Regions from separate parts of the Proteus penneri genome, predicted to be linked through region 2. Evidence: predicted binding sites of a transcription regulator. Region 2 holds the regulator's gene; each other region holds the start of a gene.
The links. Region 2 encodes PhoB, which activates phosphate uptake and scavenging genes when phosphate is short. Its sites were predicted from a motif close to CTGTCATAAAACTGNCNNAT; they were not measured.
Positions count from the first base shown of each region.

Region 1: rbsK (ribokinase) is a predicted target of PhoB. The motif match lies at 2,670-2,689, and genes of this name have one in related genera.
Region 3: ugpB (sn-glycerol-3-phosphate ABC transporter substrate-binding protein UgpB) is a predicted target of PhoB. The motif match lies at 3,656-3,675, and genes of this name have one in related genera.

Region 1 covers NZ_CP059690.1:3,914,191-3,925,304, reverse strand. Annotated here, with positions in the region: gene H1225_RS17810 (PTS transporter subunit EIIC) at 1-512, opposite strand, end outside; gene murQ (N-acetylmuramic acid 6-phosphate etherase) at 555-1,466, opposite strand; gene rbsK (ribokinase) at 1,701-2,621, opposite strand; gene deoC (deoxyribose-phosphate aldolase) at 2,801-3,469, shown strand; gene deoR (DNA-binding transcriptional repressor DeoR) at 3,525-4,301, shown strand; partial or broken gene H1225_RS17785 (RtcB family protein) at 4,658-4,837, shown strand; gene H1225_RS17780 (MFS transporter) at 5,059-6,333, opposite strand; gene H1225_RS17775 (N-acyl-D-amino-acid deacylase family protein) at 6,429-8,015, opposite strand; gene H1225_RS17770 (YgeY family selenium metabolism-linked hydrolase) at 8,089-9,273, opposite strand; gene dpaL (diaminopropionate ammonia-lyase) at 9,305-10,522, opposite strand; gene H1225_RS17760 (sigma-54 interaction domain-containing protein) at 10,888-11,114, shown strand, end outside.
Region 2 covers NZ_CP059690.1:244,399-253,285, forward strand. Annotated here, with positions in the region: gene H1225_RS01055 (AAA family ATPase) at 1-3,694, opposite strand, end outside; gene sbcD (exonuclease subunit SbcD) at 3,691-4,923, opposite strand; gene phoB (phosphate regulon transcriptional regulator PhoB) at 5,272-5,961, shown strand; gene phoR (phosphate regulon sensor histidine kinase PhoR) at 5,985-7,283, shown strand; gene brnQ (branched-chain amino acid transport system II carrier protein) at 7,753-8,887, shown strand, end outside.
Region 3 covers NZ_CP059690.1:57,728-68,841, reverse strand. Annotated here, with positions in the region: gene H1225_RS00315 (hypothetical protein) at 1-224, shown strand, start outside; gene H1225_RS00310 (cyanate transporter) at 343-1,533, shown strand; gene H1225_RS00305 (carbamate kinase family protein) at 1,628-2,575, opposite strand; gene H1225_RS00300 (glycerophosphodiester phosphodiesterase family protein) at 2,880-3,614, opposite strand; gene ugpB (sn-glycerol-3-phosphate ABC transporter substrate-binding protein UgpB) at 3,789-5,096, shown strand; gene ugpA (sn-glycerol-3-phosphate ABC transporter permease UgpA) at 5,158-6,042, shown strand; gene ugpE (sn-glycerol-3-phosphate ABC transporter permease UgpE) at 6,042-6,890, shown strand; gene H1225_RS00280 (sn-glycerol-3-phosphate import ATP-binding protein UgpC) at 6,892-7,992, shown strand; gene loiP (metalloprotease LoiP) at 8,487-9,239, shown strand; gene H1225_RS00270 (MarR family winged helix-turn-helix transcriptional regulator) at 9,293-9,760, opposite strand; gene H1225_RS00265 (MFS transporter) at 9,880-11,067, shown strand; gene panM (aspartate 1-decarboxylase autocleavage activator PanM) at 11,079-11,114, shown strand, end outside.

The DNA of each region.
Region 1 (11,114 bases), 310 kb from region 2:
ATAATAGAGAGATACGCAAATACCGTACTACCAATTAATTTGAATAATTTAAATAGTTCAGGGAACTGCTCAACTAAGCCCGGTGCGACTAAACGGATAATATTAATTAACCCCATAATCAAACCGCAGCCAATTAAAGCAGGAATGGTAGGAACAAAAATAGCCGCTAATGTATTTAGCATACGGCGGATTGAGAAGCCTTTTTTCACTGAGGTTGACGCTGGCTTATCTTCACTACTTGCTGAACTTTTTTGCATACGTTTATTCATGATGGAATAAACTTTTGCCGCAGTCCCCATTCCGACAATCACTTGATGCTGTTCGCCATTAAATACAACGCCTTTAACGCCTTCGACTTGTTTTAAAGCGTCTGCATCAAAAAGTGAACTGTCCTTTAAAATCAGTCGAATGCGAGTCATGCAATGTGTTAGGGTTGCCACATTTTGAAACCCACCAGCGTGTTTTTCTATTTCTATTGCTAACGTGTCGAGATGTTCTATTTTATTAGCCATATGCGTGCCTGCTAAAGTTTAGAGTGTTTACTCATATTGTTATTAGTTAAATAGGGCAAGTTGCTGTTGTAGCGAACGATAAGGATATTGCTGTGTGATTTGCTCAACTTTCTCCACACTCAGATGAAGCTCATACATCAAAATGGCTTTTCTAGGATGATAATTAACCATTTGTAACAAGGCTCTGGCTCTTTCATGTGAAATTCCACACACTTCGCTGACAATACCTTCAGCACGACGTTGCAATTTTTCATTACTCGCAATCACATCCACCATCAGGTTTTTATGCACTTTCCCGAGCTTAGTCATTACACTGGTGCTTAACATCCCTAGGATCATTTTTTGAGCTGTACCACTTTTCATTCTTGTGGAGCCGGTTAACACCTCTGCGCCTACGTCTGGTGCAATAGATAGATCAGCAATCTCGCTCATCTTACTTTTGCCACGCGTGGTAATAGATATTGTTAACGCTTTTAGTTTCTTACCATATTGCAAAGCCGCGACAGTGAAGGGAGTACGACCACTTGCGGCAATACCAATAACAACATCTTTATCACTGACATGACGACGTTGAAGCTCTTCAATTGCCGCCTCTCGGCTATCTTCAATATTTTCAACCGCTTTTAGCATTGCATCATGACCACCTGCAATAATTGCCTGTACTAATGTAGAAGGTACACCAAAAGTTGGCGGACATTCGGCACTATCTAGTACAGCTAATCGGCCACTGGTTCCCGCGCCAACATAAAAAATACGCCCACCTTTTTGCAAACGTTCAGTTATTTTTTCTACTGCTTTAGCAATAGCAGGTAATTCTTTTTTAACTGCATTTGCAACCGTCATATCTGCACTATTGATTAGCGTAACCAACTCTAAAGCACTTAATTCAGAAAACTGTGTTGTTTCTTGATTGCTTTCATTTTTAAGACATTCGCTTAATGCATCTTCTTTCATCACCACAACCTTATGAAATCATATTTCAATTAAAATTACATCCAATGAAATTGTATTTCAAGACTATTTGTCACGATGCTGTGAAATGAATCACATTAAGCCCTGTTTTTTGCTTTGTAAGAAATTCAACAGTGGCTATAAAAATAAAGTAATCAATTGATTTTAAATCAATTCCACTTACCATCTAAATAAGATAACAAGTGGAATATAAAGATATAATAGTGCGGAGGTGTACTACTTCGCTTGCGCTAAAAACTGCCCAAACTCTTCAATGCTTGGATAAGAAGATTGTGTGCCTTTTCCGGCAACACTTAAGCCTGAAAACATCACCGCTTTATTTAATGCTTCTTCAATATTATTAGTGTGAACATAATAATGGGAAAAACAACCAATAAAGGCATCGCCGGCTCCACTGGTATCTATTGCATCAACTTTAATAGCAGGAATGTACTTTTCAATTTCGCCGTTCATCCATAATGCCCCTTTTTCCCCTAACGTAACGATGACATTCTTAAAGCCTTTTTGTAGTAAAGAACAAGCGGCTTCGCGAATTTCATCCATTGTAGTGATTGGCATACCGGTCAATATTTCAAGTTCAGTTTCATTTGGAACAAAAAAATCACAACGAGCAGCAATATCAAGATCTAATGCTTTTGAAGCGGGAGCTGGGTTAAATAACACAGGAATATGGTGTTTATTGCCGAACTCAATAGCGTGATAGACCGTTTCAAGCGGGATTTCTAATTGCAGTACAATTATTTTGCATTTTTTCAGGCTATCTGTCGCTCTATCAATATCTTCTGGCGACAAATGTTGATTAGCCCCTTTAACAATTAAAATGCTATTTGATGATTGGGAAGTCACAAAAATAGGTGCAACACCACTTGTTGTACCGGGTACTTTTTCAACATAGCGTGTATTAATGCCATAAGACTCTAAATTCATGATGGTGTTATCCGCGAAAATATCATCGCCGACTTTTGTCAACATCATCACTTTTGAATTTAATTTAGCAGCAGCAACTGCTTGATTAGCGCCTTTACCACCACAACCCATTTTAAATGCCGGCGCCTCAAGGGTTTCACCCTCTTTTGGCATCCTATCTATATAGGTGATCAAATCCACCATATTTGAACCAATCACTGCAATATCCATAGCGCCTCTTACTCTTATGTGAAATTTCTAAATGTGAAAATAGTGACATTTTGATAGATATATAACAGTATAATGTTATTTTTGTATCATCTGTGATTGTTATCTCATTAAAACGGCTCTACTATGTTGCCAAACTAACATAAGTGAAAAATAACAATCTTTTTACTAAGGAATAGACTATGCGTCCATTAGCTAATTATATCGATCATACCCTTCTTGCTGCAGATACAACTGAATCACAAATCAAGAAATTGTGTGCTGAAGCAATTGAACACGGTTTCTTCTCTGTGTGTATTAACACTTCTTACATCCCTTTAGCAAGAACTTGCCTTGAAGGCAGTGATGTAAAAGTATGTTGTGTTGTCGACTTCCCATTTGGTGCTGGTTTAACAGCAACAAAAGCATTTGAAGCGGCTGAAGCTATTCGTCAAGGCGCGCAAGAAGTCGATATGGTTATCAATATCGGTATGTTAAAAAGCGGTCGTTTAGACTTCGTAAAACAAGATATTGAAGCAGTAAAAGCAGCTTGTGGTAATACAACTCTGAAAGTGATTTTAGAAACTTGCTTATTAACTGACGACGAAGTACGTTTAGTGTGTGAAATGTGCCGTGAGATCCGTGTTGATTTTGTGAAAACATCGACAGGATACAGTACAATGGGCGCAACAGAACATCATGTTGCTTTGATGCGTAAAACCGTTGGTGATGAAGTTGGCGTGAAAGCATCTGGTGGTGTTCGCGATCGCCAAACAGCATTAAACATGATCAAAGCAGGAGCAACACGTATCGGCGCTAGCGCAAGTGTCGCTATCGCAACAGATTCAGATGCACCTGAATCAAATTACTAATTATTTAGCGTATCTTTTTTTGGAGTACGCTATTCGATAATACAAGGATCCTTCGGTGATAGAGACCAAACAGCACGAACGTTTGCGCCGCCTCAGTGAATGTATAAAACGCTCAGGTCGCATACATCTTAAAGACGCCGCAAGGATCCTTGAAGTTTCTGAAATGACGATTAGACGCGATCTCAGCGCTGATGCTGAAAACCCGTTCCCAATGTCATTATTAGGTGGCTATATTGTTGCATTAGCCCAACCTCATGCAGGCTCACTATCAACATCATCCGATATTATTACGCCAGATCAAACTGAAGAACTTCATATTCCTAATCTTGCCGCCGGTATGGTCTCTGAAGGCGATGTTCTTTTTTTCGATAACGGACAATTTATTCCCACACTGATTGAGCTTATTCCCGATAACCTGCATTTCACTGGGATCTGTTATTCTCATCGAGTCTTTTTGGCCTTAAGCCAGAAAAAAAATGCCACGGTATTACTCTGTGGAGGTGAATACCGCCCTAAAAGTGATTCATTCTTCAATCCAACCCAACCTTCTTATCTTGATAGCATTAATCCTAAAAAAGCCTTTATTTCAGCTGAAGGTGTCCATCTTGATTTTGGCGTTACTTGTTATAACATCGACGATCTTTATATGAAGAAAAAAGCGATGGATAAATCTATTCGTAAGATCTTACTCACCAAATATCACTATTTTGATGAAACAGCGACAGCCAATATGGGTGATTTAGCGCAATTTGATGTTGTTATTACTGATAGAAAATTAACGGATGATTACGAAGAGTATTGCCGAAAAAGCTCAGTAAAAGTGATTTATTAATTAAAAGTAGATAACTAACTAAAATAGATAATAAAGAAAAATTAACCTTAAATTAAATAAATTATATTTATTCTCTTTGATAAAAATAAAGAAAAACAACACCAACTTTTAATTGCTAAAGCAAAAAAAAGTGGTTACTATGCCTGCGATTTATTATTTTATCCATTTCACTTAACTGCAAGGAGGTATCCCATGACAACAACAAATATGAATACTCTTTGCGGACAATCTCAGAAGTAATCCTTTTTTCTTTCTTTTTGCTGTCCGCCAACCAATTTATTTTTTAATCCTTTACATTATATGGATTGGTATATGGACAACTGTGTTCATTATTTATCTGATCGCGTTTGCTATAACGAACGGCATTAGGTAGCCGTATTATTTGTGCCAATAAACAACTGATTTATGAAGAAGCACCACAATCTTATAAATCGATTGAGACTGTGATTGAAAGTATGGTGAGCATTGGATTAATTGAGGTTATTGCTCGTTTAAAACCCGTGATCACCTACAAAACAAGTGGGAAGATGGCGTAATGTTATTAATCTAACAAAAACAAAGCCACGATTTTTAATCGTGGCTTTTTTAAGACAACAATACCCTGCAATAAGATTTTTTAAATTAAAAAATCAATAAAGCGTATAGAGCGTTTTAATAAATAAATCTTACTGTTAATACATTTATTTTATTTAATTAATCTTATTTATTTTAATAACATCACATTTATTTAAATATAAACGTTATTGATACTGATTAATTAAACGGGTGCTGGTGTATTGCGCATTTTAACAGTGAACGTCACAACAGCAGAAGCGACTAATGCAATTATCATAAACATAAATGCACTGTCATAACTGCCGCCACTCGCTTTAATTAAGAAGCCCATAACCGGTGCGGAAACAACCCCCGCCATTTGGCCACCGAAGTTAACAATTCCTGAAGCACGACCCATGATTTTATTGGGGATAGTATCCATTAAAATACCCCAGAACATTGCCATGGCAAAGAACATAAACAGTGCTGAAATACACTGATATACAACAGCCATATCCGCACTTTCAACAGTATAAGTCATATATAAGAAGCCCGCGGCAATCACTGCGGTGATCATATATAACCATTTACGCTGTGCTTTGCATTTATCAGAAACATAACCGCCTAATAATGTCCCACCCGCACCAAATAAGAATGGAATAGCCGCCATTACCCCTGTTTTAGCCAAAGAGAATTCACGAACAGTAATTAAATAGCTTGGTAACCACGTTGAAAATCCCCAAAAGGTAATATCAAACAGAAACCAAATCGCCGCCATTTGCCATAACACTGGCATTTTTAACACATCTTTAAAAGGTACGGCTTCAACAGGTTTATCCGTTAATGTGCCATCCGCTGCTAATTCATCGAGATCTTGTTGAGTAATACTTGGGTGATCTTTTGGGTTATCACGAGTAAAGAAATAAATACCCGCTGCAATTAATAAGCCCGGAATACCTAAAACAATAAACACCATATGCCAGCCAAAAGCGCCGATAATACTGGCTGCAACAATGACGGCTAATGCTGGTCCTAACGTATTGACTGTTGATTGAATTGCCGTTGCACGACCACGCTCTTTAGATGGGAAATAAGTCGAGATCATTTTCCAAGAAGCGGATGGAAAACAGCCTTCACCAATACCAAATAAGAATCGCACTGCTAACATTAACGGTAATGTAAACACCATACCCGTTAAACTGGTGAAGACTGACCACCATGCAATGCCAATTGCCATAATTTTACGAGCACCAAAGCGGTCAGCTAAGAAACCACCCGGTATTTGGAATGCCGCATAACCGACAAAGAACGCACTGATGATTAAGCCTTGTTGTGTGGTATCAAGATTAAGATCACGCCCAATAAAGGGTAATGAAACACTCATTACCATTCTATCTAAAAATGAAAGTAACCATGCTAACCAAATTAAGGATAAAACGGTGTAACGAGCTTTCCATGTTTTCTTCGGTTGAAGGTCTGGAATAATATTTGAACTCATTTTCCTGTTCCTCAAGTAAGGGGAAACCATCACGGTTGAAGAACAACCGTGATAAACAGAGATAAGATTTAACGTTTAAGAGCGCTATTGTGTTGTTATGCTCTTAAAACATGACCGCTACAGGCGTAACTTTCGACTCCATTAATTAAAGCGATACGCCCATTGACCATTACCAGATCAATCCCTTCTGGGTATTGGTTTGGTTCAACAAACGTGCCTTTATCAATAATGGTTTCAGGATCAAGCATCACAATGTCTGCCGCATAGCCTTCTTTAATTAAGCCTCTATCGGTTAATCGAAGGACTTCAGCTGGTTTACCTGTCATTTTGCGGATAGCTTGTTCCCAAGTGAGACATTTTTCTTCTCTGACGTATTTCCCTAAAACACGAGGGAATGCACCAAATACGCGAGGATGAGGTTTACCAGCTCCCATTAACCCATCAGTACAGACGTTTTGTTCAGGACGACATAAGAATTTGATAACGTGTTCTTCTGTGCCGTAAAAATCCACCATTCCTACCGCATTTTCTTCTTCGTATAGCAGATCAAAGGTTGCGTTATACGGATCTTTACCTCTCAATTTGCCTAGCTCGACAAGGCTAAGTCCAACGGCATCTTGGTTTTTTTCTGTTTTAGAGCTAGTGACATAAATATTTTCTAAGCCTGCAAAATCAATAAAGTTATCCCAACCCGGAATACCTTTTTCGATATCTTCAATCATCTTTTTACGCAGTTCAGGAGAAGCTAAGCGTTCTAATAATTTCTCTGTACCTCCTGCGTGAACCCAAGGCGGTAAAATCACCCCAAGCATGGTACTGCCTGCCACATACGGATATTGGTCAAAAGAGATACGAATGCCCTCTTCTTGTGCTTGCTCTAACATACCAAGCATTTCGTCGATTAATCCCCAGTTTTTCTTACCGCAAACTTTCATATGGGAAATATGCAACCAAACACCTGATGCTTTGGCGATATCAATAAGCTCTTGAGTTGATTGAATAATATCGTCAGCTTCGCTACGCTGGTGTACAACAAAAATACCATTATGTTTTGCTGTAACCTTACAAAGTTCGATCATTTCAGCGGTATCACCAAAGGCACAAGGCATATAAATCAATCCTGTTGATAAACCAAACGCCCCTGCTTTTAACTCACGCTCTAAGATCTCACACATCTTGGCAACATCTTCACGAGTAGAAGGATTACCTTCTAATCCCATCGCTTCCATTCGGATGTTGCCATGAGGAACAAGGTAAGCAAGATTGGTTGCTGAGCCTCGGGCTTCCAACATTCCCAAGTAACCTTCGGTATTTTTAAAATGCCAATCAATGCTGTCAGAATCTCCATCTAACCCCGCAATATTCTTGCGCCATGCAGAAATATACTGTTCTGGTAAGGGTGCTAACGCGACACCATCTTGCCCTAACAATTCAGTGGTGATCCCTTGGCGGATTTTGGCAGATAACGCAGGATTAAGCAGAGCAGAAAGATCTGAGTGGGTGTGGGTATCAATAAAGCCGGGGCAGACTATCTTCCCTGTAGCATCAATAATTTGATCATTCGTTTTAGCATCAAACTGACCGATTTTTATTATTTTTCCTTCGTTAACCACAACATCAGCTTGAAATGCACTTGCCCCTGTTCCATCAATAACAGTGGCGTTTTTAAATATTGTTTTCATTCTGTTATTTCTCCAAAGAGCATCTGACTATTTCGCCAGATACTCTTCTAGTAAGGATTTTTTTGAGTAAGAATTAAAGGTGATAAAGGCTGTTCATAATGCTGTAATACCCCTTCGCCGCACCTTTTAACTGTTCAATTTCGATATATTCATCAATGGTGTGTGCTAAGTTTTCGCGAGATGGGCCAAAACCAATGGTTTTAATACCCGCTTCACCCGCATAGTGGCTACCGTTGGTACAGAAAGAGTATTGTGTGACGGTAGGGTTAAAGCCGGACTCATGCAGCCCTTTTAAAACGCTTTGCACGTAAGGATCACTCTCTTCTAATACCCAACCTGGGAAGAAACGTTCACCTTCAATAGTGGCGCCGGTGTAACATTTTTCAGTACCGTAGGCATAAGAGACTTTAGCTTTAAAATCAGCGTCTTGAGAAGTTAGTTCATCAATGGCTTTTTGTAATGGTGCAAGCACTTCCTCTTTAGTTTCACCGACTAATAAACGACGATCGTAAGTGGCACGGCAATATTCAGGTACAACCGAAGCGCCTGGATAAGGTGATGATTTAATATCCGTAAGTTCTAAGATCCCTTTTCCTAAAACAGGATGAACGGGTGGTGTTAGGGTTCTGATCTTCTCGATCAGTTTTGCCATTTTATAAACAGAGTTGATCCCTGCATCTGGATTGGCGGAGTGAGCGGGTTTACCAAAGGTTTCAACAACAATCTCGGCACGACCGCGTTGCCCAATTTTGAGGTTTAATTCTGAGGCTTCACCAATCACCACATAGTCTGGCTTATAGCGCTCAGAAACTAATCTAGCGGCAACACCTTCAAAACACTCTTCATGCACAATACAAGAGACATAAATACGACCGGCAAAATTGCGCTGATTATCTTGGCCATAAAAACCAATCGCTGAAATCATGGCTGCGACAGCACCTTTCATATCACTGGTGCCACGACCATAAATCTTGCCATCTTTGATTTCTGCACCATAAGGCTTTTCTTTCCAATCACGTTCACTTACTGGCACAGTGTCGATATGACCATCAAAAACAAGGGTTTTCCCTGGGTGTTGACCTATAATTCCGCCAATGATATTGCCGTATTTATCAATATGAATATCATCAAAATCATAGCTTTTCATCATCTCTTCTATGACTTTAACAACGTTACCTTCTTCACCTGAATAGCTTTTTTGTTGGATTAATAATTGGCAATTCTTAATAACTTCATCAAATCGGTTTGCTGATAACATACTTTTTCACTCCAAAAGACTTATTTGTTTTTTAAAATTGTTTGAAGCTAGGCAACTCGCCATCCCACACGATATCGCGATAACGCTCAGGATCGGTGTCACCTTCAGTGCTGATCACAAGCACTCTTGCATTTTCATCTAATCCCAGCTCTTCTTTCACGCTTTGATAAACTGGTGATTGCATTAAAATAGAGAGCAACCCTGTTGTCACAGCGCCAGATTCACCAGAAATGATGTGCGGATCACCGGGTAAAGGGTTCCCTAAAATCCGCATTCCCCTAGTCGCGACGGCATCAGGGCAAGAGAAAAATGCCGCTGAATAATCGCGTAATAAATTCCAACCAATACTATTCGCTTCACCACAAGCAAGCCCCGCCATAACGGTTTGTAAATCTCCGCCAACAGGAATGGCATCCGCTTTTCCTGATACGGCAGATCGATATAAACAGTCGGCAATACGTGCTTCTGCCACAATCACTTTTGGCGCTTGTTTACCATAAGCAGCGGTGACCATACCTTGCACCATACCCGCAAAAGAGCCTACGCCGGCTTGCACAAAAATATGCGTCGGAGGTACTTCATGTAATTGCGCGAGAGATTCCAGCATTAAAGTGCCATAGCCTTGCATGATCCAAAGTGGGATCTCTTCATAGCCATCCCATGCAGTGTCTTGAACCACGATCCAGCCATACTTTTCAGCCATTTCCGCCGTCATTCTCACCGCATCGTCATAGTTCATATCAACGATTTCAGCGACGGCACCTTCACGTAAAATGGCATCTAAGCGTTCTTGTGATGATCCTTTTGGCATATAGACCACCGCTTTTTGCTTTAACTGTCTTGCCATCCAAGCAACACCACGTCCATGATTCCCGTCAGTGGTTGTCGCAAAAGTGACGCCATTTAACTTTTTCCTGATCTCATCACTGATCATTACCTCATAAGGTAATTCACTTATGTCCATTTCGAGGAAATCAGCAATATGGCGCGCCATCGCGTAAGCACCACCTAACGCTTTAAACGCCTTCAAACCAAAACGGAAAGACTCATCTTTAAGATATAATTCACCCACCCCTAAAGTTTTAGCTAACTGGGGTAAATGAAATAACGGTGTAGGTGCGTATCCTGGAATAGTTCTATGAAAATCTAACGCTTTAGCTAACTCTTCATAACGAAAAGGGGCTAGCTCAGCGGTTGGTTTTCGCGTAAATGAACTTTGGTTAATCAGGTACTGCAATTGCTCCTGCATGGAATTACCTCTTAATCACACTTTAAAATTCGCGATAACCCAATATCGCGATTAATCGGAATACAATAGGGTTATCCCCTATATCGCAATATGTATGCCAACTCACTCAAAAAGCATTTAATAGAGATGCAATATTTTGATTTTAAATAGATTTATTATTTAACTGATTAAAAGATGAAATTAATCATGCAGAAAAGCTGTGATCTAGGCGGTTTTATTTAAGTGATAAATTATCAATAATAAGAAACTGTGTGAGCTTTATACAAAAAATACATAACTATTTAATAAATAACAATTAAATTAACCAATCTAAATAAGTGATGATAATTTATTATCAATATTGATAATTTTAAGGTGAGAATGTGATGCACTCATTGCTAAGTACCCTACAAGATGAAATCAGCAAATATACCGATGCCATTGCAGGGATCACTGGCACTGATGTTGAAATTATTGATAACAATTTAATTCGTATTGCTGGTACAGGACGTTACCGTTATATGCTCAATCAAGATGTCTCCAATAATGGGCATATTTATCGCCATGTGCTGCAAGTACAAAAGACTATTTTGATTGAAGATCCGAAAGAAAA
Region 2 (8,887 bases):
CTGCATATCTAAACTCAGGATCAAGTTGGCTAATACCTAACCCTCCGGCTTTCTTCACTTTAATTTGTACCGGAATACGTTCTTTCATGGCTTCTACATGACTAATTACGCCAATAATTTTGCCGGATGCATTAAGGCTATCAAGCGCATCTAATGCAATATCTAAGGTATCAGGATCTAATGTGCCAAAGCCTTCATCTAAAAAGAGTGATTCGATTTGAGTTTTGTTACTGACCAAATCCGAAAGTGCTAAGGCGAGTGATAAACTGACTAAGAAACTTTCGCCACCAGAGAGAGTACGTGTATCTCGTAGAGCATCTGCTTGCCATGTGTCTGCAATTTGTAGTTCAAGGCTTGCAGGTGTTTTGCGTTGCAAGAAGTAACGCCCATGAAGCTTTTCTAAACGACGGTTAGCCAAATAAATGAGATGATCAAGCGTTAAGCCTTGGGCAAAACGGCTAAATTTATCTCCTGATGCAGATCCCACTAATTCGTTTAAATAACTCCAGTCATCAAATTGAGCTTGCTGTTTAGCAATATGAGTCAGTAGGCTTTGTTGCTCTTTACGTTTTTCCTCGTCAGCTCGTAGTTGCTCTTGAATACGAAACTTCGTTTCTTGTAATTGAATAAGTTGTGTTTCTAACAGTAATAACTGAGCGGTAATTTGTTCAAAATTTTGTTGTGTTATCAAGATTGGTTGTTGTGATAAGTGTTGTTGATAGGCATTTTCTTGTGCATCTAAACGCGTTTTTTCTTGCAACAGTTTATCAAGGCGTTGTTTTTGTTGCTCTTGTAAACGGTGTCTTTCCTCGGCGGATAACAGAGAGGTTAGAAATGCATTTTCGTCAGCAAACGGGCTATTTTTTAACGCATATTGATATTGTTCAATAATGTCTTGTGAACACGTTTGTAACCGTTGTAACGATTTTTCATTTTCCTGATATTGACCAATAAGCTGATTTAAACGGATTTCGAGTCGGTTTTTTTCTTCACTATATTGCTCAATTTGTTTTTGTAACGATAGACTCCGTTTATCCAACTCATTACGTGCATCTTCGGTGGTTTGTGTCCCGAATAAAGCTTGGCGCTGTGCTTTTAGCTGCGCTTGTTGCTGGTGTAATTGTTGTAAATGGACTAAAACAGCATCAAGTTCTTTTTGAATTTCAGATAAATAGCGTTTTCTCTCTTCCTGCGTTGATAGCAATTCGCGGATGGTTTGTTGTAATTCGTGATGTGTTTTTAAGATTGATTGATATTGTTGGCTCTCTTCTTTACGTGAAGTAAGCCATTGAATTTTATCTTCAAATTCCTTTAATTCATAACCTTGCTGTTTAACAAGGGATTGAAGATCCTGCGCTAACTGAGTTTGTTGCTGAAGATATTGCGCTGTTTGTTGTTGTTTATTGGAAACTTCTTTCTGTTGCTGAGCAAATTCATTTTGTTGATGAAGAACAGTTTGCTGTTGTTGATTAAATTGCTCTTTGTTATCAGATAATAGTTTGTATTCTTGCTGAATTTTGGTTTCTAATGCTTGGTAATTTACTCGTTTTTGCGTCAGTAAATTATCCTCTTGCTTAAGTTCTGAATCTAATTGAGTTAGAACGGTTTCTTCGCAGCCGACATCCGGTAATGCATAAGTTTGCGCTACATCACGCCATTGTTGTGTTAATGACGTAATATCTTGTGTGAGTTGCTTAAGTTCGTGACATAACTTTTCGTTTTGAGCTTGATAGTTAGCACACTGTGTTTTTTGTTCTACTAACTCTATTGTTAATGCATGAACTTGTTGCGTTAAAATATCTAACCGTGTTTTTGTTTCATCTGGTTTAATTTCTTTATATTTTTCAACATAAGGATGTTCAGTTGAACCACAAACAGGACATGGGGTGTCTTTAACTAAGCGTTGTCTCTCTTCTTCATATTCCGCTAATTTTCGTATTAAAAGATAATTATCATTTAAATCTTTATGATGTTGCTGTTTTTCTTTTAAAACGATGCTATTTTTACTGATATTTTCAGTGAGCATAGCTATTTTTTGCAGGTTTTCTGAATAACTTTTTTGCTGCTGATGTTCAGCTTTTATAGCACGCTCTAATTGAGCTTGTAATCCCATCAGTTTAGCAAGGGCATTTCTTTGTTGTGATATTTGCTGTAAACGAGGAGGGATATCTGTAATTGCATCAGCCTTATTTTGTTGCTCAAGTTGTGTTTGCAACGCCTTTAATTGCTGTTGCTGTAAATTAAGGCTGTGCTGTTGTTGCTCTAGTGCTTTAGTTGCTTTTTCTAAGGCGAGTTTGAGAGTGTGTTCTTTTTCTTGCTCTGTTTTTTCACTCTTTTTGCTAATAAGATATTTTTCTGTGACTTCATCATATTGCTCAAAATAGCGTTGCCATAAAGGTAGATTTTCAGCAAGTTGAGCATAAGCCGTATGTTGGCTTAAATAATTATTTAATTCACTGGCTTGTTTTTGTGATGTTGTTAATTGGTGTGCTGTTGATTGAATTTTTTCCAGATATTCTGATTGTGTTTTTTCGAGTGCACTTTTTTGTTGTGTTTTTGCTGAAATATCTTGTTCTAGCAAGGCTAATTGATTATCTAATGGTGCCACTTTTTCACGAATAAGTTGTAATATTTGCTGTTTCTTCTCATCGTGTTGTTTAAATGTGTTACGTGCTTCGATTAAATGCTGATTAATTGGTTGGCTTTGTTGTTCAATAAGCTGTTTTTCTGCTTTTAGTGCTGAGAGTTGTGACGCAATATAGGCTTGTTCTTTTAATAGGCGATTTTTTTCATCATAAATTGGACGAATTTTTTCTGCAGGTTCGCTATTTTCAAGACGTTGAATATCGGGTTTGGCAGCAACTAATGCTTCTTGTGCTAAGTTAACCTCGGTTTGCGCTAGCGCTTTATTTTTATTGAGTTCAATTTCTTTTTCTTGCCACTGTTTTGCTACTTGATATTCCTGCTGTTCTTTTTGTAAGAGGCTCTCTTTGGCAAAAAGATTAGTCTGTTCAGTTAATAAAGCTTGGCGAGCATTTTCATCTAATAACGCCATCATTTCAGCTTTCTGTTTTAGTGTTTTTAATGCTTGTTCTTCTTCACGCCAATGTTTAAATATAGATTGGGATATATGGCGATAAATATCTGTACCAGTGAGTTCTTCGAGTAACTCTGCGCGAGATTTATCATCTGCATTTAAAAAAGCCGCAAATTGCCCTTGAGAAAGCAACATTGATTTAGTGAAACGATCAAAATCAAGCCCCGTAATACTGATGATCATCTCTTTTACTTGGCTTATTTTGCTTGCCAATATTTTGTCTTCATCTCCTGCTATATTTATTTTAACAAGTTCGGCTTGTGGTGCTTGAAGATTGCCATCTTCTTTATAATTAGCACGGCGTTGTTCCCAAAATGCACGATAAGCCACACCTTTGACTTCAAATTCAACTTCTGCCAAACATTCTGCAGTATGGCGTGTCATTAACTCATTTTGTGATTGTGTCACTTTATCTAATCGTGGGGTTCTATGATAAAGCGCTAAACTAATGGCATCTAACAGGGTAGTTTTTCCCGCACCAGTAGGGCCTGTAATCGCAAATAATCCGTTGCTAACAAAAGGCTCTTGGTTAAAGTTAATTTTCCATTCACCTTTTAAGGAATTAATATTTTTAAAGCGCAGACTTAAGATTTTCATTTTGCTTCGTTATCCTCTCGTTCTGCCATTTCAACTGCTTGTTTAAACAATGTGGTTAATCGCGTTTTAGTTTCTTCTGAATCAAACTCATGTTGTTCTAAACGTCTTTCAAAAACATCATAAACGGTTAATTCTGTCAGTGTTTCTTTTTCATTTTGAGTGAGCACTTGGCGTTGTTTTCTCGATCTTCTTAATAAAACCACATCAAAAAGTGGGTCGTTAGTGAGCTCTTGAATTCGAGCTTGTATATCACTGAGATAATCTTGAGTTGAGACTTCGATATCCAACCAAATAGTGGTGTCTAATTCATCGTATTGTTTTTTTAGATCCTCAAGTTGTATCGCTATCTCTTTTAATGAACCACTTATAGTGCGTAGTAATTGAAACTCAGGAATAGGTAATAGTGTGAGGTTAGTTAATTTATCTTGTTCAAAATCGATAAGACAGACACTTTTTTGTTGCCCACTTTCATCAAAACTTAAAGGAATTGGAGAGCCACTGTAACGAATATGCCCTGATTTATTCACCACTTGAGGGCGATGAATATGGCCAAGAGCGATATAGTCAAATTCAGGGAATAGGGTTGCAGAAAAAGCTTCTAAAGTACCAATATAAATTTCTCGTACGGAATCGCTCACGCTTGCACCAATGGTTGTCAGGTGACCTGTCGCAATAATAGGGATTTTGGCGTTCAATTGTTCACGTAAATCGAGAGCTGCTTGATATTGAACTTGATAATAATCAGCAATCGCTTCTTTTAGCGCGTTTTGTTTTTCAGCACCGGATTGCCCACTTCGGCTCGTTATCATATCTCTAGGGCGTAGATAAGGGATCGCACAAAGTAATGCGCCTGGCATGTTATCTTTTTGACGAAGAATGATCGGGGCTTGTGGTGTTTCAGCATGAACATTGGCAATAACTGTCGTATTTAAACATGCCAATAGTGATTTTGATTCATTGAGTGTCGCGACAGAGTCGTGATTACCCCCTAGAATAACAAGCTGACATTGTGTATCTCGAATAGCAACAACAAAACGATTATACAGCTCTCTGGCATAACTTGGTGGGGAGCCTGTATCAAATATGTCACCAGCAACAATTAGAGCATCAACTTGATGAACTTTGATTTGTACTAATAACCAATCGAGAAATTGTTGATGTTCTTGTGCGCGGGTTTTAGTAAAAAAATATTGTCCTAAATGCCAGTCTGATGTGTGAATAATCCGCATTGCTATCCCTCTTTTTTATTTGATGAAGAGTATAGCGCACCTTGCTTTTTTAGTGAAAACTCAACAATAAGCCTTCTTTTCGAGTGATATTTCACCAAAAAATGGTTTATTTACCTTAACAACGGGGATCTATTTCAGTAATGTTAAGGTTAGTCATAAATCTGTCATAAAAGTGCATCATAATCATTTTGACCCTCTATACTCGTCATCCTTCAAGTTGCAGGGGTGTTGGCTACGCTCAGCTACCCGAATCATATACATGAGTATGCTCATCGGGATATCTTTGCTTGCCACCTACCTGCAACTCGAATGATTTAGAGTATATATATACATTACACAGGATAGAGTATGGCAAGGCGTATTCTTGTTGTTGAAGATGAAACCGCAATTCGAGAGATGATCTGTTTTGTTTTGGAACAAAATGGTTTTCAACCGATTGAAGCAGAAGACTATGATTCTGCATTGAGCTTTCTTATTGATCCTTACCCTGATCTGGTTTTATTAGATTGGATGATCCCCGGAGGATCTGGTTTGCAGATAATAAAACAGATGAAACGGGAAAGTAACACCCGCGATATTCCAATTATTATGCTAACGGCAAAAGGGGAAGAAGAAGATAAAGTCCAAGGCTTAGAAACGGGCGCTGATGATTATGTTATCAAACCCTTTTCACCTAAAGAGCTTGTCGCCCGTGTGAAGGCAATTTTACGGCGTTTATCCCCGATGTCTGCGGAAGATGTCATAGAATTCAATGGATTATCACTTGATCCAGTTTCTCATCGAGTAACGAGTCAAGACAAACCGATTGATATGGGGCCCACCGAATTTAAACTCCTGCACTTTTTTATGACACATCCCGAACGTGTATACAGTAGAGAACAACTGCTAAACTACGTTTGGGGAACGAATGTTTATGTCGAAGACCGTACTGTTGATGTGCATATTCGTCGTTTACGTAAGGCCATTGAAGAAGATGGTCATGACAGAATGATACAGACAGTACGTGGAACGGGATATCGTTTTTCAGCCCGTTTCTAAGTCAATATGGGAGTAATCGTCTGGTGTTAGAACGACTATCATGGAAAGCCCTCGTTTGGGGGCTATGTCTATTTTGTTTGCCTGCCTTTATATTATCGCTTTTTATCGGGCATCTTTCTTGGTTGCTGGTGGCATCACTTCTTAGCGCTTTGGTTTGGCATGCTTATAATTTGATGAAATTATCTAAATGGTTATGGCTCGATCGCTCAGTCTTACCCCCAGAAGGCAGAGGCGGGTGGGAGCCTATTTTTTATGGTATTCGACAGACCCAACAACGTAATCGTAAACGACGCAGAGAATTAGGCGACTTAATTAAACGTTTTAGAAGTGGGGCTGAAAGCTTACCTGATGCTGTTGTGATGATGACAAATGAAGGGAATATTTTTTGGTGTAATAGTCTTGCTCAACATTTATTAGGTTTTCGCTGGCCTGAAGATAATGGGCAAAATATTTTTAACTTATTACGTTATCCTGATTTTTTGCACTACTTTACTGCTGGTGATTTTAGTCGTCCCTTAACCATTTCATTAAATAGTGGTTCTATTGTTGAGTTCCGTGTGATGCCATATAGCGAAGATCAACGTTTGATGGTGGCTCGTGATGTGACAGAAAAAAATAAACTAGAAAACTCACGACGTGATTTTTTTGCGAATGTCAGTCATGAGTTAAGAACACCACTAACCGTTATTCAAGGCTATCTTGAAATGATGGAAGAAAATAGTGTAGCAAAACCCGCAGAGCATAAGGCGATAGTCACAATGCAAGAGCAAGCTAAACGTATGGATACGCTTGTTCAGCAACTTTTACAGCTTTCTCGTATCGAATCTGCTCCGCATATTGATTTAAACAAGATTGTTGATATTCCTGCCATTTTGGCGTTATTACAACAAGAAGCGAACTCATTAAGCCAAGGTCAGCATCAGATTGTTTTTGATGTTGATGATCAGTGGGCTGTTCGTGGTAATGAAGAGCAACTGCGTAGTGCGGTTTCTAACTTAGTGTATAACGCCATTAATCACACTGAAGAAGGAACAACAATCAAAGTTAATTGGAAGAAAATCCCCCAAGGTATGTTATTTAGCGTTTCAGATAATGGGGCGGGGATCAGTGCTGAGCACTTAACGCGTTTGACAGAACGTTTTTATCGCGTTGATAAAGCTCGCTCTCGTCATTCTGGTGGTACTGGGTTAGGTTTGGCCATTGTGAAAAAATCGTTGCTCCATCATCACTCTCAATTGAATATTGAAAGTAAAGTGGGTGTTGGGAGTACATTCTCTTTTATCCTTCCTCAAACATTGCTTAGCGCAAAAGAAACACACTAGCAGTACGTCTTTTTTAAAACCTTTATCATTTGTATTCAATCAGTGATAAAGGTTTTTTGTTCCTTTTTTAATATCAATAAAAACTAATATCGTAGCGTTAAATTTTAATATTATTAATTAATATTAACTTTAAATGATGTCAGTACTTAATATTATTGGTGATAAAATGCACAAATCATATCATGCATATTCGATAATATATGACAGTTATAACTAGCGCTGAAAAATAGTTTAGATGATTATTCTGGTTTTTGGATTGGCTATTGCCTTTTTTCATTATAAAAGTTTTACTTGTGACCAGTTATCGGCAATTTTTTCTATTTAGTACTTAATTGCTCTACATGAAATGATTATACATGGATATTATCCTGAATAATGATGGTATGAGCCTAAATAGATATTGTTGATTTTATGTTGCGCCATCTTGGCGCTATTTAACAATCATTGTAACTACATATTAACAAAACTTATGGCACATAGATTAACTTCCAGAGATATTCTGGCATTAGGGTTTATGACCTTTGCCCTTTTTGTCGGTGCTGGTAACATTATTTTTCCTCCTATGGTGGGGTTACAATCCGGTGAGTTTGTTTGGACAGCTGCAATCGGCTTTCTTATTACTGGTGTTGGTTTACCTGTATTAACCATCGTTGCATTAGCTAAAGTTGGTGGCGGCATTGAAGCATTAAGTACACCTATTGGTAAATCAATGGGGCTATTATTAGCAATTGTTGCTTATCTTGCTGTTGGACCTCTTTTCGCAACACCACGTACTGCGACTGTCTCTTTTAAAGTGGGTATTGCTCCTTTAGTGGGTGATACTGAAATGTCATTGCTGATTTATAGTATTGTCTATTTTTTAATTGTTATCGGTATTTCGCTTTATCCGGGGAAATTACTAGATAGCGTCGGTCATATTTTGGCACCGATTAAAATTTTGGCATTGGCGGTATTAGGTGTTGCAGCGATATTTTGGCCTGCGGGTGGTGCTATTCCTGCTACTGAAGCTTATCGAGATATGGCATTAACTCAAGGCTTTATTAACGGTTACCTCACCATGGATACATTGGGGGCTATGGTTTTTGGTATCGTGATTGTTAATGCGGCTCGCTCTCGAGGTATTGATAATTCATCACTGTTGACGCGTTACACTATGTGGGCGGGAATTATTGCGGGTGTATTGTTAACTGCGATCTATTTGAGTCTATTTAAATTAGGCTCTAGCAGTGGCAGCATTATTCCGGGTGCCCAAGATGGCGCTGATATTTTACATGCCTATGTTCAGTACACTTTCGGTAACTTTGGTAGCTTCTTCTTAGCTGTCTTGATCTTCTTAGCCTGTATGGTGACAGCGGTTGGTTTAACGTGCGCATGCGCAGAGTTCTTTAGTCGCTATTTGCCTATCTCTTATCGTACATTGGTGTTGATTTTAGCAATATTCTCAGCTGTTGTTTCAAATTTAGGATTGAGCAAACTGATCGCGTTTTCTATCCCTGTGCTGATTATGATTTATCCACCTTGTATTGTGATTATTTTAATGAGTTTCACATTACGTCTGTGGAATAATTCAAGTCGTATTATCGCACCAGCAATGGCAGTTAGCT
Region 3 (11,114 bases), 190 kb from region 2:
GTAAAATTGCACTGACTTATGCGGGATTTGATGAATTTACTCATCAATTTATTGCAAGATTAGAAAATATTTCTTTTGATGGCTTTTATTTCCCTAAATCGTGGGATTTAGATAAAGCAACTCTGGAATTTAAAAAGGTACTTTCTCATTTTGAACATTATGAGTTTGTGTTAATTAATCCCAAAAGTCAGATTAAACAGTGGAAATTAAAATACATCTCTTAAATAGTGTGATGATTAATTAAAATACCTAATGATATTTATGTTGATATAAAATCCCTCATCTGTTTATATCAACATTGTCCATAAAGTAGGTAATATTTATTTTTATCAGGGAATGACAATGACTGCCTTACCACGAAAAAAAACATGGCAGATTGTCCTCACTATTATTCTAGTGGGGATAAACTTACGCCCCTTCTTAACTGGCCCTGGCCCTGTTATTGACAATATTATTGCCTCAACAGGAATGAGTTATAGCCAAGTCTCATTACTCACACTATTACCTATGCTTTTAATGGGAGTAGGGGCATTAGTCGTTCCTTTCTTACAGTCTTACATTCAAGTACGTAAAGGACTGTTAGTCGCAATGTTGATGCTTCTTATTGGCTCATTTTCTCGAGCTTATGTTTCTGATGGCAATCAGCTATTATTGACCGCCCTCTTCTGCGGTTTAAGTGTCGCTTATATTCAAGCGGTATTTCCTGGCATTATTAAAGGATGGTTTGGAAATCGAACGCCTATCATGATGGGACTATATTCTGCCATGTTAATGGGAGGAGGCGCACTAGGTGCTCAACTTTCCCCTATTCTTACCGCCCCTGATGGTCATTGGCAAAATGCTTTAGCATGGTTTGCACTTCCTGCTGGTTTTGCATTTGTTGCTATTCTTTTTTCTATTAAAAATAGCGCCACCTCTGCCAATAAAATATCACTCAATACCTTAATCTGGCGTCCTAGAACAGGGTTACTTATCTTAGGGTTTGGTTGTGTTAATGCAGGATATGCTTCAGTGGTAACATGGCTAGCACCTTTCTATCAATCGTTAGGAATGCCAAGCGCCCAAAGTGGCTCTCTAGTCGCTATCCTTTCCCTTTTTCAAGCTTCTGCCGCGTTGATTATTCCTTTCTTAGCGGCTAAAAATCACGACAGGCGTTTTTGGCTTACAATAACATTAATAAGCCAATTTATCGGTTTTGCCGCAATCATGACGATCCCCATGAGTTCGCCTTATCTTTGGAGTATTTTCTTAGGCTGTGGCTTAGGAGGATGTTTTTCCATGATGATGATTGTCGCGCTTGATCATATTCCAGATCCAGCGCAAGCGGGTGCTCTGTCAGCCTTAATGCAAGGTGGTGGCTTTATTATTGCCGCTTTTGGCCCATTAGTTGCTGTGCTATTACGCCAACCTGATGGAAGCTTTACTTATGCATGGGCATTTCATGCCATTTTAGTGATTATTACGATAGGATTATTTGCACGATTAAACCCTCGCCATTACGCAAAAGCCTATCCCGCCAATCATTCTATTTAATCATCATAAAAATATACACATAAAATAAGCGCCTTACTTTTTACAAATAAGGCGCTGAACAATGATAATAATCGAACACTACTTATGAAGATGATTAAGCAACGATATGTGTTCCTGTTTCACCTTTTAAGGCTGAAGCCAGTTTTTCTGGCGTTGTGATAATCACTCTTTTTCCACCCGCAGCTAAAAATGACAAACTCGCTTCGATTTTAGGAAGCATACTGCCTGGAGGAAAATGTCCCTCATGCATATATTGTGTCATTTCTGTCACAGAGGTTTCACCTAACGCTTTTTGTTCTGGCTTGCCGAAATGAATACAGACTTTTTCAACCCCTGTTGTAATAATCAGAATATCTGCATGTAATTCTTTTGCCAGTAACGTTGATGACAGATCTTTATCAATAACGGCATCAACACTTTGGTAATTACCTTGCTCATTTTTAATGACCGGAATGCCACCGCCTCCGACAGCAATAACAACATAGCCACATTCTGACAATGATTTAATTGCATTAGATTCAATTACATGCTGTGGAACAGGAGAGGCAACAACTCGACGATAACCACGACCAGCGTCTTCAACAAAATGCCATTGAGGGTTTTCTTGCTTTAATTGTGCCATCTCTTGTTCAGAGAAAAATGCACCAATAGGTTTTGTTGGGGAAACAAAGTTGGGATCGTTTTTATCTACTTCAACTTGTGTAATAAGGGTAATTGCTTGTTTATTGTGTTGAACACGAAGCTTATTGGTTAACGCTTGTTGTATTAAATAACCAATACCTCCTTGTGTATCTGCGACACAGTTGGCTAATGGTGTTAATGGTAAACCTTCTTGTACATGTGCAACTTCCGCACGGCGTAAATCAAGCCCTACTTGTGGCCCATTACCATGAGTTAAAACAATATTATACCCTTCAGCCACCATGTCACTAATATGGGCTGCAACCTCTTGTACTGCTTGTTCTTGATGAGCGATAGACTGGCTTGCATTGTCTTTAATAATACTGTTGCCTCCAATGGCAACAACAACGAGTTCTTTCATGTTTCACTCTCAATGATATTATTGGCAATTAAAGTAGAAATAACTCACCTCTACTCTTAGAGGTTGGGTTAATAAGGTCGCCATATCGCTAACCATTTTCCCCATTTTTATTTTTAATGAGATAAACATTATCGTGTTGAACAATATCTATTCATTAATTGCGCAGGATGATAGCAGAGAATGTAAATAAAACATCTATTACTCAACGTTTCTCTTAAAATACGAAAGGAAAAGGAGGAAAGGCGCCATCAAACATATCGATAACACCTTATTCAATACAGTAAGCGGGATGGTTAGTTCTTTTTCATTTTGCTACATCATAAATATCCGGTTGATAAACATCCGGCATATCGGTAATTAGCATATCAACACCCCATTGCTCAAAATCTTTCACTTCTTCAGGATTATTCGGGGTATAACAATAAATTTCATAGCCTGCCTGTTTTAACAATTGTGCTTGTTCTTGTGTAAGATACTTGTAATTACAATGCACACTAAAACCATCAATCGCTTTTAGTGTTTCTAACGCATTATCAGGGATCTCATCCCATAATTGGCCTCTGCGAATAGAAGGCAGGAATCGTTTCATAACAGTAAGTGCATGCGTATCAAAAGAAGAAAATAAAATTTGCTCATTCGGAATATCTGCACTTTTTATCATATCAGAAACCGCTAAACATAAACGCTCAACATCATCATCAGGCCATGTCTTCAACTCAATATTAAGCTTTGTTCCTGAACGCTTAATTAATTGCAATCCTTGTCTTAAAGAAGGAATTTTCTCACCTTGATAGAGTGAGCTAAACCAACTTCCTGCATCAAGACGATGCAAATCATCTAAGGTATGAAAACGCACAGCACCTTGCCCATTTGTGCAACGATTAACTGTTTTATCATGAATAAGCACAGGAACATGATCCGCGGTTAATTGCACATCCGTTTCAATCCATTCACACCCGAAATCAATTGCCATTTTAAACGCAGCCAATGTATTTTCAGGGGCTTTTCCAGAAAAACCTCGGTGAGCAGCTATCTTCATTTCTCTCTCCTTTTCATTTGTGCCGACATCATGACAACCATTTATGACAGCAATTTGACAGTCATACCATCAATATATCTTCATTTAATTGTCACCCCTTTGTCATAAACAACATTTAGGGTAATTCGCAGATTAGATTGCACCTTTAACTTTCGATTAAAAAGGAAATTCTGCATGTCGATAAAATCAATAACAGGTCTTGCTGTTGCAATGGCGTTATTTACTTCTCCTACACACGCAAAAACACAAATTGAATGGTGGCATGCAATGGGAGGTGCGCTCGGTCAAAAAGTTAATCAAATCGCCTCTGATTTTAATGCAAGCCAATCTGAATATGAGATAAAGCCTGTTTATAAAGGCACTTATGCTGAAACGATGACCAGTGCAGTAGCCTCGTTTCGTGCTAAAAACCAACCTGCTATTGTGCAAGTCTTTGAAGTCGGTACAGCCAGCATGATGGGCGCTAAAAAAGCCGTTTTCCCGGTTTATCAATTAATGGAAAAAACTAACGAGCCTTTTGATCCTAATAGTTATCTCTCTACTGTGACGGGCTATTACACCACCAGCGATGGCAAAATGATGTCACTGCCCTTTAATAGCTCAACCCCCGTGCTTTATTACAACAAGGTTCTATTTAAAAAAGCAGGTATAGAGCAACCGCCTAAAACATGGAAAGAGATGGAAGCTGTATCTCAGAAACTGCTCGATTCTGGAGTGAAATGTGGATTTACCACCACATGGCAATCATGGACTCAAATAGAAAACTTTGGGGCACGTAATAATTTACCTATTGCGACAAAAAATAATGGTTTTGATGGCTTAGATACGACGTTTCTATTTAATAAAGCCCCTTTCGTGGCTCATATTCAACAAATGGCAGATTGGTCTAAATCAGGTATTTTCAAATATGGTGGGCGCCAATCCGATTCAATGCCTCTATTTTATACTCAAGAGTGCGCCATGGTGATGGAATCATCCGCTGGTTTTGCTGGTATTAAAGAGAATATGAAAGGCATTGATATTGGTGTTAGCCAATTACCTTATGACGATACGCTGGTACAAAAACCCGCTAACACCATTATTGGAGGTGCGTCTTTATGGGTTATGTCAGGGCGTCCAGATGCGGAATATAACGGTGTGGCGAAATTCTTCACTTATCTTTCAAGCCCTGAAGTACAAGCTGATTGGCACCAAGCTACCGGTTATCTTCCTGTTACTAAAGCCGCTTACGCATTGACGCAACAACAAGGCTTTTATCAGCAAAATCCAGGGGCTGACACCGCAATATTACAAATGACAACCTCAGAACCGACTGCAAACTCTAAAGGATTACGCTTTGGTAATTTCTTACAAACACGCGAAATTGTTGATGAAGAGTTAGAAAAAGTATGGTCAGGAAAACAGAGTGCTCAAGCTGCATTGGATAATGCTGTCACACGTGGAAATGAGCAATTACGCCGCTTTGAACGTACTCAACAATAATCATTTATATTAGGCGAGCCAAGTGCTCGCCTTCTGTTTTTATCGATTTACTGGATACTGTATGGCTTCTCAATCCATTTATTTTAAACAAAAATGGTTACCTCTAGCGCTGATTTTTCCTCAACTAGCTATCACACTTATCTTTTTTATTTGGCCTGCTGGGCAAGCTTTCTTTCAGTCATTTCAATTAGAAGATGCGTTTGGCCTGAGTAGCGAGTTTGTTGGTCTCGAAAACTTTCAGCGTTTATTTAGCAATAGTTACTATTTTGACAGTTTAATCACCACATTGATTTTTAGCACCAGTGTTGTCTTTCTCTCTATGTTATCTGCACTTGTTTTGGCCGGCATTGCCGAGCAAATTTTACGAGGCAAACTGTTTTATCGCACAATTTTAATTTCACCCTATGCCATTGCGCCAGTTATCGCGGGTTTTCTTTGGTTATTTATGCTTGATCCTACGATTGGTGTATTAAGCCAATTATTAAAACAGATAGGCATTAATTGGGATCCCGTACTGAATACCCATCATGCTATGTGGATGGTGATTCTAACGGCGACATGGAAACAAGTGAGTTATAACTTTCTGTTTTTCCTCGCAGCCTTGCAATCTGTACCTAAATCACTATTAGAAGCAGCCGCTATTGATGGCAGTGGACCTATTAAACGCTTTATAACAATAAGCTTTCCGCTTATTTCACCGACCACTTTTTTCTTACTGGTCGTGAATTTTGCTTATGCCTTTTTTGATACATTCGCGATTATCCATGCCATGACACAAGGTGGCCCTGGCAGTAGTACATCAACACTGGTTTATAAGGTCTATAACGATGGTTTTGTGGGATTAGATTTAGGCTCCTCTGCTGCACAATCCGTTATTTTAATGTTTATCGTCGCGATATTAACCATTATTCAATTTCGTTATGTTGAGAAAAAGGTGGCTTACTGATGGTTGAACGCAGACCTTTATTTCACGCTTTTTGCCACTTGATCCTCATTGTTGGCATTCTTTCTGTCGCATTTCCTGTATGGATAGCGCTTGTCGCTACAACACATCAAAATACCGAATTTGCCACAGGATCGCCGCTTTGGTTCGGCACTGAAGGTTTCAGTATTTTTAAAACCCTATTGTCACAAGTGGGTACAACACAAAATAGTGCGATCTCAATTAACAGTATGTTGTTGAATTCATTAATCATGGCGTTAGTGATCACTATCGGAAAATTAATCATTTCAATTTTATCAGCCTATGCGGTTGTATTCTTTCGCTTTCCAGGCCGTATGCTTGCCTTTTGGACCATCTTTTTTACATTAATGCTGCCCGTTGAAGTTCGTATTATGCCGACATTTGAGGTTGTTACTAACCTTAATATGCTGAACTCTTATGCAGGATTAACCATTCCATTAATTGCCAGCGCTACCGCTACTTTTTTATTTCGACAATTCTTTCTTACTATTACCCCGGAGCTTATTGAAGCAGCCAAAATTGATGGCGCAGGCCCGATAAGATTCTTTTTCACCATCTTACTTCCTCTTTCACGTACCAATATAGCCGCCTTGTTTGTTATCACATTTATTTATGGCTGGAACCAATATCTTTGGCCAATGCTTATCACGACAGATACCCACTATTACACTATTGTGATGGGGATTAAACAGATGGTTGCGGTTTCCGATGGTGTTATTGAATGGAATAAAATTATGGCAACCACATTAATTGCGATGTTGCCTCCTGTCTTTATCGTCATTCTGATGCAAAGAGCCTTTGTAAAAGGCTTTATTGATACGGAGAAATAACATGACAACCGTCACTCTCACTGATTTAGAAAAGCGTTACCCAAATGGTCATCAAGCCATTTCAAAATTAAACCTTTCTATTGAGCAAGGCGAAATGGTGGTATTAGTCGGCCCTAGCGGTTGTGGTAAATCGACATTACTGCGAATGATTGCGGGATTAGAAACCATTACACAAGGTGATTTACTTATTGATAATTTGCGTGTTAATGAACACGAACCCAGTGAGCGTGATATCGCCATGGTTTTTCAAAACTACGCTCTTTATCCCCATATGTCGGTTTATAACAACATGGCATATGGCTTGCGTAATCGAAAAACACCAAAAGCAAAGATTGAAGAACTTGTCACAAATGCAGCTCAAATGCTGGAAATCAGCCATTTACTTGATAGAAAACCTAAAGAGCTATCAGGTGGGCAACGACAACGTGTGGCAATGGGCAGAGCCATTGTCCGTAAACCTAAAGTCTTTTTATTTGATGAGCCACTCTCTAATCTTGATGCAAAATTACGTGTACAAATGCGCCTTGAGATAAAAAAGCTACAACGAAAACTCTCCACAACGTCGATCTACGTTACACACGATCAAGTTGAAGCTATGACATTAGCCGATAAGTTGGTGGTGCTAAATCAAGGAAATATAGAACAAGTAGGCACACCGTTAGATATTTATGAAAGCCCAGCTTCGGTGTTTGTGGCTACCTTTATGGGTTCTCCTGCAATGAATATTTTAGAAACTTCCATTAATCATGGTGTAATTGAAGTCGCTGATGGGCACATTGCTGTTTCATCTCAGCACCTTCCTTATCAAGCGATTAAATTAGGTTTACGCCCTGAGCATTTACTCATTAGCCACCAGCATCCTATGTTCCATGTTGATGTTGAATTTATTGAAGCATTAGGTGCTGATGTTTTAATTTATGCCACAACCTGTGATAAACAAAAACAACCTGTTGTTATTCGCGCGCCGAACGATCATGGTGTGAATATTGGTCACAAAATAGGTCTTACTATTCATCCGGAAAACCTACATTTCTTTGATGAGCAAACAGGAAAACGTATTAATCGCCCTTTTATGATCATCAGTGAATTAATGGTTTCATAAGATATTGATATCGTTTTTTTCATTTTCAGTTTAATCTGAATAGCGATGTGTTGAGCATCGCTATTTATTTAAAACAAAGCAATAAATATCAAAAATATAAACTTTGTCAGAATTAAACAAATAAAAACCCGTACTAAATACCGTGTTCTTTTGATATTATTCCAAATAAATAAAAAATAACATCACTTACACTTAAAATAAGTATAATTAAATGTTTTATATAATATTTAACCAACAAAGCTTATCTTTTTAAACTTAGCCTACCAATTAATTATCTTAATTTTAAACAAGTTAAATTTATTAATCCATTTTTTACTCATGTTAAGGAAAGAAATAATAATACATTTTTGCTAAGGAAAGAAAAAAACATATATGGAGATATATTTTTTCATAAAATACCTATATTGCGCCAATAGATAAGCACTGTTATTCTTCTGCTCGAATTTGATCTGCACTTATATAAACTGCCAAGCAGAAAAGGACTTAATTAAAAAATGAAAATTAAATTACTTGCTACAGTGATGGTATCAGCAGCACTACTCTCAGGTTGTCAAAACCTCAATACCGATATGCTGACTAAATCAGGAACCCAACTTTTCCAAGCTGCAACATTAAGCGACGATGATATCAAAGCGCTAACAAATGATGCATGTAAAGAGATGGATGCGCAAAATAAAGTCGCACCCGCCAATAGCACTTACACCAAACGTTTAAATAATATCGCTAAAGCGTTAGGTAATGAAGTTAATGGCACTCCGGTAAATTACAAAGTTTACATGACTAAAGATGTGAACGCATGGGCTATGGCTAACGGTTGTGTTCGTGTTTATAGTGGTTTAATGGACATGATGACAGATAACGAAGTTGAGGGCGTTTTAGGTCATGAAATGGGTCATGTTGCTTTAGGCCATACCCGTAAAGCAATTCAAGTTGCTCACGCAACAGTTGCTGCACGTACGGCAGCAGCATCAGCGGGTGGCGTTGCAGCACAATTAAGTAGCTCACAATTAGCTGAAATGGGTCAGAAATTAATTAATGCTCAATTCTCACAACATCAAGAAACTGAAGCAGATAATTTCTCTTATGATCTGCTAACAAAACGTGGCGTTAATACAGCAGGGTTGGTTACAGGCTTTGAGAAGCTCGCTAAATTAGGTGGTGGTGATTCAAGTATGTTTGATTCTCACCCACCATCAAAAGAGCGTGCTGATAATATCCGTAATCGCATCGCTGCAGATAAAAAATAATGACCTCGCCCCTATATCTCATGATATGGGGGTTTTCTTTTCAGGCTTATCGGTTATGAATGACGAAAACGATCCACAACATCGGCAAAAAAACGTTTAATTGCTTGCCTTTCCTGCTGATCATATTGTTCAAACAATGCAGACCATTTTGCTTGAGATTGTTGATGTAGTACCCCATGTGCATGAAAAAGCAGCTCTCCTTGATCGGTTAAAATAAAAAAGATCTCTTTTTGATTGTCTGCCAATTTTATTTTTTCAATCGCACCTTTTTTTTGTAATCGACTACAAATTTTTGAGACCGCTCCTCGAGTCATTGCCATATATTCACTGATAGTCGTTAGATTTCTCATGCTCTCCTCACCAATACAATGAATAACATGCAATTCTGTGAGTGAATAATTCTCTAACCCCTTCTCTTCTAATACTTTTTTATGCTCCTCATTGACATGTTCATCTTTAAGATGCAAGAAATCACTTAACCCTTTTAACAAGTCTTGTGTTGTTACATTCTCTTTTGTCATTTTGTTTCCTTGGAAAAAATATTTTAAAAAATAGTACCAAAAGTATTTACAACAATCAAAATGTCGCTATTATCTATTTTGTTTCCATGGAAACAAAATAGATAAAGAGAGACTATATAATGAAATTATCAATCCGCAGTTTGTTTTATCTCATTTGCTTTAGCGCACTATTAGGCTCTTTAGCACAAAATATTTATACCCCTGTACTTCCCTTGATACAGCAGCAATTTAATACCACGTTATCACTGGTTAATCTGACGGTATCTGCATTTACTTTTGCTATGGCTGTTATGCAACTATTTTATGGTTCATTGATTGATAAATGGGGAAGAAAGCCAATTTTACTCAGTGGATTAGCCATTTCTATTGTGGGTGCATTGGGTTGTGTTTGGTCTGACTCTATTGGCTTATTGATTTTTTGGCGTGTGATCCAAGCTATCGGTATTGCAGCCATTCCCGTAGTTGCAACAACTATTCTTGGCGATCTTTACCAAGGAAACGATCGCGCAAAAGCAATGGGATCGTACCAAATGCTATTAGCACTAGCACCAGCTTGTGGCCCTTTGTTAGGTGGATATTTAGCGCAACATTATCAATATCAAGGTATTTTTATTTTTTTGGCTGTTATCGGTATCCTATTACTGATCACACATCTCTTTTATTTACCTGAAACACGTCCGGAGCAAAAGGAAACCTTTAAAAGCTTATCAGCGATGCAACAAGTGCTTATAGCGCCTGAGGGTAAATCTGTATTTGTCATGAGTTTTATGGTGTTTTATAACTATTTTTGTCTACTGGTTTTCTTACCCTTAATTGCCTTTCATCTCTATCAACTTAACAGCACTGAAATAGGTGGATTATATATGCCTATGTCGATAGCACTTGTCTTAGGTAGCTATCTTTACCGTAGAATTTGTCATCTATTTAGTGCTGAATATGGTGTGATTATTACCTCTTGTATCAACCTGACTATGTTGACGTTATTTGCACTCTTTTGGCAAATCTCATTACCTGTCATGCTTGGCTTAACTGTGTTATACGGGCTTTCTTTAGGCTTAACCATGCCAACGCACACTACATTATTAGCAAGTCAGTTTGGCTCAATGAGGGCAACTGCAATGGGGATCTATAACTTTATTCGTTATTGTGGAATGGCGGCTGGCCCTATAATTTCGGTCTATTTTGTGACTGACAATAACTATGAGCATGTCTTTTATTCTTGTGTGATCTTAACGAGTTTGGCATTGTGTTTCACCATTAAGACCTTAATGTCTTCATTAAAAGAAAAAAAACAAACTGCAAACTAACAGGATATCTAATGAAATTAACCATTGAAAAGCTGGCGCAGCTCTCT